One region of the Pedobacter sp. CAN_A7 genome, then DNA from elsewhere that is predicted to be linked to it. Evidence: riboswitches for the same ligand, from Rfam matches in the RefSeq annotation. Region 1 holds a riboswitch; the other holds the start of a gene.
What was found. Region 1 has a riboswitch for cobalamin ahead of IWX76_RS11320 (TonB-dependent receptor plug domain-containing protein). Riboswitches for the same ligand answer to the same signal wherever they lie in the genome.
Positions count from the first base shown of each region.

Region 2: it holds a riboswitch for cobalamin, as region 1 does, so the genes downstream of both, metE (5-methyltetrahydropteroyltriglutamate--homocysteine S-methyltransferase) here and IWX76_RS11320 (TonB-dependent receptor plug domain-containing protein) in region 1, are expected to answer to the same signal.

Region 1 covers NZ_JADOUW010000002.1:1,200,569-1,206,435, reverse strand. Annotated here, with positions in the region: gene IWX76_RS11345 (ammonium transporter) at 1-598, opposite strand, end outside; gene IWX76_RS11340 (SRPBCC family protein) at 850-1,317, shown strand; gene IWX76_RS11335 (TIGR01212 family radical SAM protein) at 1,322-2,272, opposite strand; gene IWX76_RS11330 (Dabb family protein) at 2,470-2,889, shown strand; gene IWX76_RS11325 (aminoacyl-histidine dipeptidase) at 2,931-4,397, opposite strand; cobalamin riboswitch at 4,460-4,654, shown strand; gene IWX76_RS11320 (TonB-dependent receptor plug domain-containing protein) at 4,747-5,867, shown strand, end outside.
Region 2 covers NZ_JADOUW010000003.1:546,186-552,052, reverse strand. Annotated here, with positions in the region: gene IWX76_RS13855 (outer membrane beta-barrel protein) at 1-1,000, shown strand, start outside; gene metE (5-methyltetrahydropteroyltriglutamate--homocysteine S-methyltransferase) at 1,123-3,420, opposite strand; cobalamin riboswitch at 3,557-3,739, opposite strand; gene IWX76_RS13845 (Lrp/AsnC family transcriptional regulator) at 3,914-4,375, shown strand; gene IWX76_RS13840 (outer membrane beta-barrel protein) at 4,414-5,867, opposite strand, start outside.

The DNA.
Region 1 (5,867 bases):
CACCAGCAAAGTCGAGCACACCCATTTTAAACAAGATGCCATCCGGATGCCAGGTCCAATGCGCTAATGGAGAGTACACAAATATGGCAAACAACACAATGAATAAAATGTAAGATGTAAAACGTATTCTTTCTGCAACCGCTCCAACCACTAAACCAGGGGTTATGATGGCAAACATCAATTGGAATAAAGCGAAAAGCGTAATGGGGATGGTGGGAGCTAAACTCCATGGGGCTCCTGAATTCACGTTTTGAAAAAATGCGAAAGTAGTAGGGTTTCCGATCAAACCGTTAACACTTTCACCAAAAGCAAGACTAAATCCAACTACCACCCATAACACGGTAATTACACCAGCAGCAACTACACTTTTAATCATTGTGGATAATACATTCTTCCGATGAACCATACCACCATAGAAAAAAGCAAGCCCCGGCGTCATCAAAAACACAAGGGCTGTTGCCACAAGTAAAAAAGCCACATCTGCTGCATTATAAGTGCCCAGATCAAAATTAGGTTTTAATGGAATAAATAGCGCAAATACTGCTACCAAGAGCAATATTACAAATGGCGCACTCTGTTTTAAGGATAATTTCATCATATTAGGTTTAATTTATAGAGGTTTCTGTTATTTTTAAAGATTAAAATAAATTTAAGGATAAAAAACACACATAAACAAATTTATTTTCAAACAAAAACCAAATTCATGGCGTTTATTGTCGAAATTAATTAAAATTAAAGACCTAAATCTCAAAATAAGCTTAAATAAAATACAATTAAGATGGTTTTTTTTATCATAATCAGTAAAAACACCTAATTATTAGGGGATATATATTTTATATACCTTTAAGAATGAAAGCATACCATTTAAAATTTAGCCAGAACATCCCCGTTTCTCTTCCTGAAGCATGGGACTTTTTCTCTTCGCCCTTGAATCTGGCAAAAATTACCCCAGCTGAAATGGCATTTACGGTAACCTCTGCATTAGCAGCAGATCAAAAAATGTATCCGGGAATGATTATCACATATAAAGTCTCTCCTATTTCAGGAGTAAAATTGAACTGGATGACAGAAATCACCCAGGTTGCTGAGCAGCAATATTTTATAGACGAACAACGCTTTGGCCCCTACCAGTTTTGGCATCACCAGCACCATTTTAAAGCCATTCATGGCGGCGTGCAAATGGATGACATTCTCACCTATGGCCTGCCCTTCGGAATTTTTGGTCAAGCGGCTAACAACCTGTTCGTCGCCAATAAGCTGCAGGAGATCTTCAGTTACAGAACCCAAAAGGTGAATGAATTATTTGGAAAAATGTAAAACGTTAAAGCGTGGAATAAGCAGAACCCTGAACTACGCCTCTGCGTTCAATCTCCTTATCAATATAGGTTTGAATGGCTGATTTATTTAATCCCCAATTCGGAGCAATTAATAAATCCCAATCAGAGATACCAAACAAACGTTGAATAACGATATCTGGACGCAACAAGGGGATCAGTTTACATAGCAGATCTGTGTATTCTTCTAGAGAAAATAGCTTAAAGGGTTCTTTTTTATACTTTGCCCCCATAATTGAACCTTCAACAATATGAAGGTGGTGAAATTTCACGAACTTTATTTGTGGGAAACGATTGATTTCATGAATATAACCTAACATCATATCCTCAGTTTCCCAGGGAAAACCAAATATGGTGTGAACACATAAGTCTAATTTAGAATTTTCAAGCAGTTTTACCGCTTCTACAAATTCACCATGGCTGCAGCCGCGGTTAATCTTCTCCAGGGTTTCATCATAAATAGACTCCATTCCCATTTCCAGATCTACGTCATAGCGGTCTGCATAACTTTCCAGCAGGGCTACTTTTTCGGCATCAATACAATCCGGGCGTGTGCCAACAGAAAAACCTACTACGTCTTCTGGGTTTACCGAAAGTGCTTCATCGTACATCATTTTCAAATAATGTACCGGTGCATAAGTATTTGTATTGGGTTGGAAATAAACAATAAATTTATCTGCTTTATAAAAGCTTTTGCCACGCACCATGCCTTGTTCCAGTTGTTCCTTAATATCAGGTAATTTTCTGGATAGCTCTGGGGTAAAAGAATCCACATTACAATAGGTACAACCACCATAACCTTTACTGCCGTCACGGTTAGGACAGGTAAAACCGCCATCAACGATAACTTTAAACACACGCTGACCAGCATACTTCTGCTTCAAGTGTGTGCCGTAATTATTATAACCTTTTATACCTAAATCTAATGGAGTTCCCAAATGCTATTTTTTTGGCAAAATTACGTAAAAATTCTAAGTTTAAGTCTATTGTTCAGCGCTTGACATGATTCAGACCTACAATATGACATTTGTTAAATTCTCCAATCATCGGCTTTTCACAGGAAAAATTGTATTTTCACCCATTAACCTTCACAGCAGCTTATAATGACCTTATAGGCTTTTAAACAATAACGCTAATGAAAAAATTAAATAGAAGAAACTTTATCGGCGCCACGGCGATGCTTTCTGTAGGCACCGTTGCCGCGTCGGCCATGCCCACCACCACCGCCACCACCATGAAAAAAAACTACCCGATTGTGCACCACGTGTTTTTTTGGATGAAGAACCCTGATTCCAAAACCGACCGCGATCAATTGATAGCTGGATTAAAAACACTATCAAAAATTAAAGAAATTAAAGGCCTGCATGTAGGTGTAGTTGCAGATACAGAAAAACGTGATGTGGTTGACCAAAGTTGGGGCGTATCAGAATTAATGTTTTTTGATGACCTTGTCGGTCAAAAAAGTTACCAAGACCATCCGATACACCAGGAGTTTATCAAAAATTGCAGTCACCTTTGGGATAAGGTCGTAGTTTATGACATTGTAGAAGCTTAAAAAAAAAGCGTGTAGAGATAAGCTCCACACGCTTTTTTTAATTACATCGTTTTTTCCCGTTCAGGAATCGCTTTTAGTACCTCCAGCAGGTATGACCAGAATTTCTCTACCGAAGAAATCTGCACCCTTTCATCAGGAGAATGTGCCCCACGAATGGTTGGTCCAAAGGAAATCATATCCATGCCTGGTAAGTGCCCTCCTAAAATACCGCATTCTAATCCGGCATGGCAAGCTTCCACTTTTGGCGCTTTTCCAAAACGATCGGTATACAAGGAAGCCATCAAACGTAGAATAGCCGAATCAGGATTCGGCTTCCAGCCCGGGTAATCACCACTAAGTGATACCTCGCAACCTATATTTTCAAAACCTGCACCTACTGCCTGGGCAACGTCGTCTTTCGTACTTTCCACGCTGCTGCGTTGTAAAGATTGGGTAACAAAACGCCCATCTTTAATCACCACCCTGGCCAGATTAGACGAAGCTTCCACCAGGCCTTCAATATCCGGACTCATCCGGTAAACGCCATTTGGTACCGCGTACAGTGCGTTCACAATGTTTACAAAATCAGCATCTGCCATCACCATCTCCGGTAATGGGCATTCGTTAATCAGAAACTGCAAACCAGGTTCCACGGTTTGGTTTTCTTCTTTTAATACCGCGGTGTAAATACCGAAAAAAGCTTGAAAAAGCAGTTTTTCCGCTTCCGGCACTACCACCACCGCGGTTGATTCCCTCGGTATGGCATTCCTTAAACTCCCACCATCAACACGGTGCAATTGTATCGCTATAGATTTCTTTGCCGCATGCAGTAAACGGTTCATTAATTTATTGGCATTGCCGCGCCCTTTGTGGATATCCATGCCTGAATGACCCCCCATTAAACCTTTAATATTGATTTCAAAAGCAATATGCCCCTCACTAACACCAACCTGCTCATAAGTATAGCTGGTATTGGTATCAATGCCGCCCGCACAACCAATGGTTAATTCATCATCTTCTTCGGTATCAAGATTTAACAGAATCTTTCCCTTAAAAGGGATAGGATCCAGCTCTTTAGCACCTGTCATACCCGTTTCTTCATCTATCGTAAAAAGTGCTTCTAAAGCAGGGTGTTCCACATCAGTAGCAGCCAGAAGCGCCATGATCGTTGCCACCCCTATGCCATTATCGGCACCTAAAGTTGTTCCTTTCGCTTTTACCCAATCGCCATCCACATACATGTTTATGCCCTGGGTATCGAAATCAAAATCTGTATCTCCGTTTTTTTGATGAACCATATCCAGGTGCGATTGCAACACGACCGTCTGGCGATTTTCCATCCCCGGCGTAGCCGGCTTTTTGATGACTACATTTCCAGCTGCATCCTGAAAAGTGTCGAGCCCCAGGGTTTCCCCAAAAGACCACATAAAATCAATTACTTGTTTCTCTTTTTTTGATGCGCGAGGTACAGCATTCAAACGTGCAAAGTTTTGCCACAAGGCACGAGGTGATAAGTCATTGACTTCCATTCTGGTATGTTTTTAGTCTTTTTATAAATATGAGTACAAAGTGAAAGTAAGCATTATTTATTTACCTTTGAAGCGCTTTTGGTTCCTCCCCTGTGCAAACAGAAAGGATTAAAAGGGAATCTGGTGTAAATCCAGAACTGTCCCGCAACTGTAAGCTCCATCAACTAAGGTATCATCTTTAGGTCACTGTTCCATAGAATGGGAAGGCCATACCAAAGGGAGTAAGTCAGAATACCTGCCATCGCATAATATAATTCATAGCTTTCGGGGATTGAAGCTGGAATGAAGATGCCGATGGTGTTTCCATTTTACCGTATTCCTATGCCTTAAGCTGTGCAAATGCGCAATTATGAAACAGCTTACGGTTACGGCCTTCCTTCTTTTTACCTGTGCCGCATCTTTTGCACAAAGAGATAGCACCAAACACTTAAAAGAAGTGCAGGTTATTGCTGTTCCAACCCCTCCTGTTCAAACCCTACTCCCCTCACAAACACTTAAAGCCAGGGATTTTAAACGCAATGGCGCTTACAATGTAGCTGATGCCATCAGAAATTTCTCTGGCGTTAACATCAAAGATTATGGCGGTATTGGTGGATTAAAAACCGTGTCCGTCCGCAGCCTCGGCGCCAACCATACCGGGGTACAGTTTGATGGCGTGCAGGTAACTGATGCACAAAACGGACAAATTGACCTCGGAAAGATCAACCTGGATAACGTGGCCTCCATTACCCTTTACAACGGACAAGCAGAAGATCTGTTGCAGCCAGCCAGGGCTTTCGCTTCAGCCAGCATGCTCGTCATCAAAAGCCTTGCCCCACAGTTCACCCCTGAAAAGAATTATCACCTGAACCTGGGTTTTAAAACAGGATCCTTTGGTTTAATACACCCATCTTTACGCTACCAGCAAAAAATAAGTAACAAATGGACCTTAAACTTCAGCAATTCCTGGCAAAAAGCGCATGGCCGTTACCGTTATCAGGTTGATGGCGATGGCTCCGATACACTTGCCATACGCAACAACGCCGATCTCGACGCCTTTCAAAGTGATGCAGCCGTGTATTGGAATGGTGCCGACAGTAACCGTTTCCAGTTTAGAATCAATTACGCCAATTCCAACCGGGGACTACCGGGTGCAGTAGTCTTTTACAATCCTTATTCCAACCAGCATTTATGGAACCGTGATCTTTTTCTACAAAGCAACTATACACACCAATGGAACAACGGCTTCCGCCTGTTGCTAAATGGCAAGGTTTCCAATAATTACGTACGTTACCTTGATCCCGATTACCTGAACATCGCCGGTATGCTCGAGCAGACTTTTAAACAGACCGAGCTTTATGAATCCATTGCCCTGTCGTACCAGGCTAGCAACAGCCTGGCATTTTCTCTGGCGAGTGACGTGGCCTATAATAAGCTGAACACCAACTTATATAATTATGCTTATCCCAGCAGGCTTACCTTTTTAACGAC
Region 2 (5,867 bases), on a different contig from region 1:
TAGGTTCAATAATACTCAAAATATCATTAGCGCTTATAATTCCTATACCTATAGCTTAACCAGTCTCGTGTTTAAGGCAGGGCTGCGTGTAGAAGAAACTTTTGTGAAGGCAGATTTTATCAGCAACGCATCCAGGGTTAATACCGACTATTTCAACATCATTCCTTCATTTTCTGTGAACCGTAAATTCAACAATCAAAGCAACCTGAATTTTGGCTTTACCCAGCGCATTCAAAGGCCGGGAATTTATAATATGAATCCTTTTGTTGACCGGTCTATACCGAATTATGAATCAACCGGAAACCCTAATCTGGAGGCCGTATTAGCCAATAATTTTGAGCTGACGTATAGCAAATTTAAGAAAGGCTCTGTAAATATTGGTCTGAGTTATAATTATGCCAATAATACCATCCAGAATGTGTCTGTTTATAATCCCGCTGATCAGATAACCCGAACTACATTTGCTAACATTGGAAAGGATCAATCACTCACCACAAACCTGAACATTAATTATCCTTTGACCCCTAAATGGAATGTTACGGTGAGTGGCAATATTGGCTATACCTGGCTGGAAGGGGTTATAGATGGAGTGTTAATAGAAAACAGTGGTTTAAAAGGCTACGCTTATATAAACACAGGTTACAAGTTTGAGAAACACTGGCGGGCAAATGCGAGTTTCAGCTACAATGCGGCCTCGGTGAACCTGCAAGGTAAATATGGTGAATATTATTTCATGTCTTTTAGTGGCAGCAAAGAAGTAGTGAAAGATAAACTGACGTTAACAGCGGGAATTAACAATCCATTTACCAAATACAGGTATTACGAAACCTTTCTGGAAGGTCCCGATTTTTCGCAGCGGTACAGAGGACAGAATTATAACAGGTCTTTTAGCTTGAGTTTAAATTGGAAGTTCGGTAGCCTGAAAGAAGCCGTGAAGAAAAGTCAGCGCAGCATTAAAAATGATGATGTAAAAAGCGGGGGAGCTACATCTGGGCAATAGTGATAAGCTAGTTTTAGTGGTTACAAACTTCTATCAATACCGCAATTCCGGTTGGTTAAAGACCTGGCCGTAATTGCGGTATTGTTGATGGGGCCCTTAGACCTGTTTTGGGAAAAAGTACGCTAATCTACGCTGATCTGTTCGCGTGCTTGTTTGGCAGCAGCGACCATGTTTTCTAGTGCAGCTTTCGTCTCCGGCCATTTACGTGTTTTCAATCCGCAGTCCGGGTTTACCCACAGGTGACGCGCCGGCAGTAGTTCTGCAGCTTTTGCCAGTAGGGAGGCCATCTCTGCTGTGGTTGGTACGCGGGGGGAGTGGATATCGTATACACCTGGACCAATTTCATTAGGATACTCAAAATGCGCAAAAGCCTGTAACAGTTCCATCTGCGAACGTGACGTTTCAATTGTGATTACATCAGCATCCATCGCGGCAATGTGCTCAATGATGTTATTGAACTCGCTGTAGCACATGTGGGTATGAATTTGGGTTTTATCCTGTACGCCGCTCGCAGTGATGCGGAAGGCCTTTACTGCCCAGTTCAGGTAATGCGGGTGTTTGGCTTTTCGTAATGGCAAGCCTTCGCGGATAGCGGCCTCATCGATCTGAACGATACCAATACCTGAGTGCTCTAAAGCCAACACTTCATCGCGGATTGCTAAAGCAATCTGGTTAGTAGTCACTTCGCGAGGCTGATCGTCACGAACGAATGACCACTGTAATATGGTTACCGGGCCGGTTAGCATACCTTTCATTGGCTTGTCAGTTTGTGCAGCGGCAAATTTGCTCCATCGTACGGTCATGTCATTCGGGCGGCTAACATCACCATAAATTACCGGAGGCTTCACGCATCGGCTACCATAACTCTGCACCCATCCATATTTGGTAAACAGAAATCCTTCAAGCTGTTCGCCAAAGTACTCAACCATGTCATTGCGCTCAAATTCGCCGTGTACCAACACATCTAAGCCAATCTCCTCCTGCCAGCGGATGGCTTCAATTGTTGCCTGCTCAATTGCCCGATCATATTGTTCAAGGCTCAGCTCGCCTTTTTTCAATAGCGCTCGCAGTTGACGTATGTCATCAGTTTGCGGGAATGAACCGATGGTTGTTGTCGGAAATGCAGGGAAATTGTATCGTTCGCGGTGTAATTTCTGACGAACAGGGAATGCACTCTCCCTGGTTGCATCAGCTTCGGTAATGGCCGCGAGACGGTTTTTAACGGCTTGCTTGTGTGCTTTCTGTGATGATCTTCTGCTTGCAATAGCTGCCTTGTTGGTGTCCAGCAGTGCTGTATTTCCTTCTGCAACCTGACGGAGTTCAGTCACTTCAGTTAATTTCTGTTTGGCAAAGGCCATCCAGTTTTTGATCTCCGGATCAATCGCCGTTTCCAGTTCCAGGTCAATCGGACTGTGCAATAGGGAGCAGGAAGGGGCAATGATCACCCTGCCTGCACCAAGCTTTTCAACAGCTTTGTTGATTAATTTTAATGATTTTTCATAGTCGTTCTTCCAAACGTTACGCCCGTCTACAACGCCTAAAGAAAGTTGAAGATGAACTGGAATCAGTGCAAGGACTTCATCCAGTTGTTCTGGTGCACGTACCAGGTCAATATGTAATGCAGTGACAGGAAGGTTTACGGCCAGCTCGACATTGTCTAACAAAGCTTCAAAGTAAGTAGCTACGAGTATTTTAACGCCACTTACACCGTGCGAAATAACGCGATAGGCATAGTCAAATGCTTCCTTCTCCTTTTTAGAAAGGTCAAGTGCAAGGCATGGCTCATCAAGCTGGATCCATGTAGCGCCTTGTTTTCTTAAGCGGTTGATGATCTCCACATAAACTGGTACCAGTTTTTTGATCAGTTCGATACGCTCAAATCCTGGTTCTTTTTCCTTACCAAGCAATAAATAACTTACCGGCCCAAGTAAAACTGGCTTCGCTTTTTCGCCAAGCTGTTGTTTTGCAAGGTTATATTCACAAAATATCTTTTCGTTAAAGATCCTGAATTCCTGTGTTGCCGTAAATTCAGGTACAATATAGTGGTAATTGGTATCCAGCCATTTGGTCATCTCCATGGCGGTAATATCCAGGCCGTTTTTCTGGTAACCACGCGCCATTGCGAAATAAAGGTCGATTTCATTATTGGTTTTTACCTGGGATAGCACTGGGGAATAGCGCTGCGGAATAACGCCCAATAGCAAACTTGTATCCAGTACCTGGTCATAGTAACTGAAATCATTGCAAGGAATTAAATCGACACCTGCGTCAAGCTGGGTCTGCCAGTTTTGTTCTTTGATGGTGCGTGCTACCTTATTCAGTTCTGTAAGGTCGATTTTACCTGCCCAATAGTGTTCACAGGCTTTTTTTAGTTGTCTTTGGCCACCAATTCGCGGGTAACCTAAATTTTGTGTTAACATTTCTTTTAACTTTTTAAATGGTTAATATCATTGTAAAAAGTTCTTCAGCATCTCAGGATACGCTGCGGTTATAGCATTCAGGAAAGAAAAGTACAGATACGTACCCATCTGACATGAAGCTTCAATCGCGAAAGCATCGTCAATACGGAAATAGGCAGGTATCCTGACTTGTAACAATTTTTATCGTCCTTCCCGCTTAGGCAGTGGAGCTCGTGGATAAAAACCTTTAATGTTACTTACAGTTGCGCGACAGTTCGTGATTTACACACGATTCCCTATTAATTCACAGCTAAGTAAAACCTTTTCCGATTGTTGAAATATGTAAAGAACTCTTATCATTACAATTCAGCTTTAAACTTCAACAAAGATACATTTGAAGACTATTAAACCTTATTATACGTGATAATCAGATGATTTATCCTTATTTAATAAGTATTTAAGCATATCAAGCTTTAAATGTGCTATTTTGACTGCTTATAAAGGAAATTATTCTATGAAAGAGTTAGATGAGACTGATTTATTGCTGCTGAAATTACTGGCCAACAATTCAAAACACAGCAATAAAGAACTTGCTACATTGGTAAATCTTTCTCCTTCACCTGTTTTCGAACGGATAAAACGACTGGAGAACAGCGGATACATTAAAAAGTACATTGCCATTCTGGATGCGGAAAAATTCAACAAGGGATTCCTGGTTTTTTGCAATATCAAGCTTAAACAGCATGATAAAAAAATAGGCCATCAGTTTGTAGCCGATATTCTGAATATCGACGAAGTTGTAGAGTGTTATAACATTTCAGGTGATTATGATTTTATACTAAAGGTTTATGCAAAAGACATGAAACATTACCAGGACTTTGTTTTCAATAAACTGGGTTCAGTGGAAAGTATAGGCAGTACGCATAGTACTTTTGTGATGGCTGAAATAAAAAATACGCATAACATTAGCTTCTAACAGGACGGGCTTGTGTTTAAAGTTAAACACCTTAAATCTTATAATCGTTGAGATTCGTTTTCTAAACCTGTTTTTCGACTATCCTTCATTTTGATCTTATTGTTACCGAAGCGATAACTGAAATTTAATCGTACCTGACGAGTTTCGCCTGCATAAGTGGTATGAAGCAACAGGTTATCAAGTTGCGTATCGGTGATGGTTTTATTTGTTCTGAATATATCCGAAACAGCCAGTCGCAGCGTTGCTTTGTCCTGCATTAAATTCTTCTGCAAACCTAGGTCAACCTGGGAATTGCCTTTTATATAGGTGTTTAAACCACTTATATTTTTCGAGTTAATCATGCCTACCGCCTCAGCGGTGATATGCCCGGGAAGATTAAAAGTCTGTTGAATATTAATTCTACCCGCAAAGCGGCTGCGGTTAAATGCTCCATATTCTACTGTGCCTACTTTATTCTCCAACCGGAATCCTATACCTGTCAGGCTCATATTCCACCATGTTGCAAGGCTAAGCTGTTGTGTAATGGTCATATTCAGGTTGTTTTGAAATCCTATATTTCGTGGTACCATATGAATAATATTGTCAGCTAAAACTTCAGTAATCCTGCTGCTGATATCGCTGGTGTGTGTGTAAGCAGTAGAGACCGTTGTTTTTTTAAAACTAAACTGGAGTGCTAAAGTGTTTGCATATTGTGGCTGTAGAAAGGGGTTTCCCTTCCAATACGAAAGTTCATCTACAGGGTATGAAAATGGATTGAGGTTATTATAAGCGGGGCGGTCAACACGGCGGGCAAAACTTAAATTATAACTACCGGTTGGCGTTTTGTAAGTAATTGCCGCCGTGGGGAAAACATTCAGGTAGTTTCTGGAAACCGTAGTTGCTGACTGATTGCTGCCTTCCCTTGGTTGCAAATGTCCTTTGGAGTGCGTATGTTCTAACCTGATGCCCATATCAAGGCTAATTTTATCACTAACAGGGCGTTCATATTTCAGATAACCAGCACTGATTTGTTCCTTATAATCGAAGGTATTTGATCGGTTAATATCGATCACATGAACACTGCCATTTGCATCATATTGATTAAAAACATTATTAGCACCTACATCAGAAAATTTTGCACCTGCTAACATTTTTCCTGTTCCTACAGGAAAACCATAATCGGCTTTAAGTGCGTATAATTTGATAGCTCTGCTATTGGCGACCAGGAAATTATTGGAAGATAGAAATGTGCCATCGCCTGCATAATAGGTGTTTTCGCTAAGGTTTGTTGTGGCGGCATCAAAGATTCCATAATCGGCATCGATATCCAGGCTGGTGCGGTTATTGCCTTTATAGCGGTAATTAAAGTTGACATTATAGCGTATCGCTAGCTGGTCTGGGTAGCTGCTCTCACTTCGAAGGGTTTGAAGAAGCTCCCCGGATAATTGATCATAGATATTCGTTATTGGGAAGATGACACCGCCTCCACTCGAATAATTAGCATTGACCACCA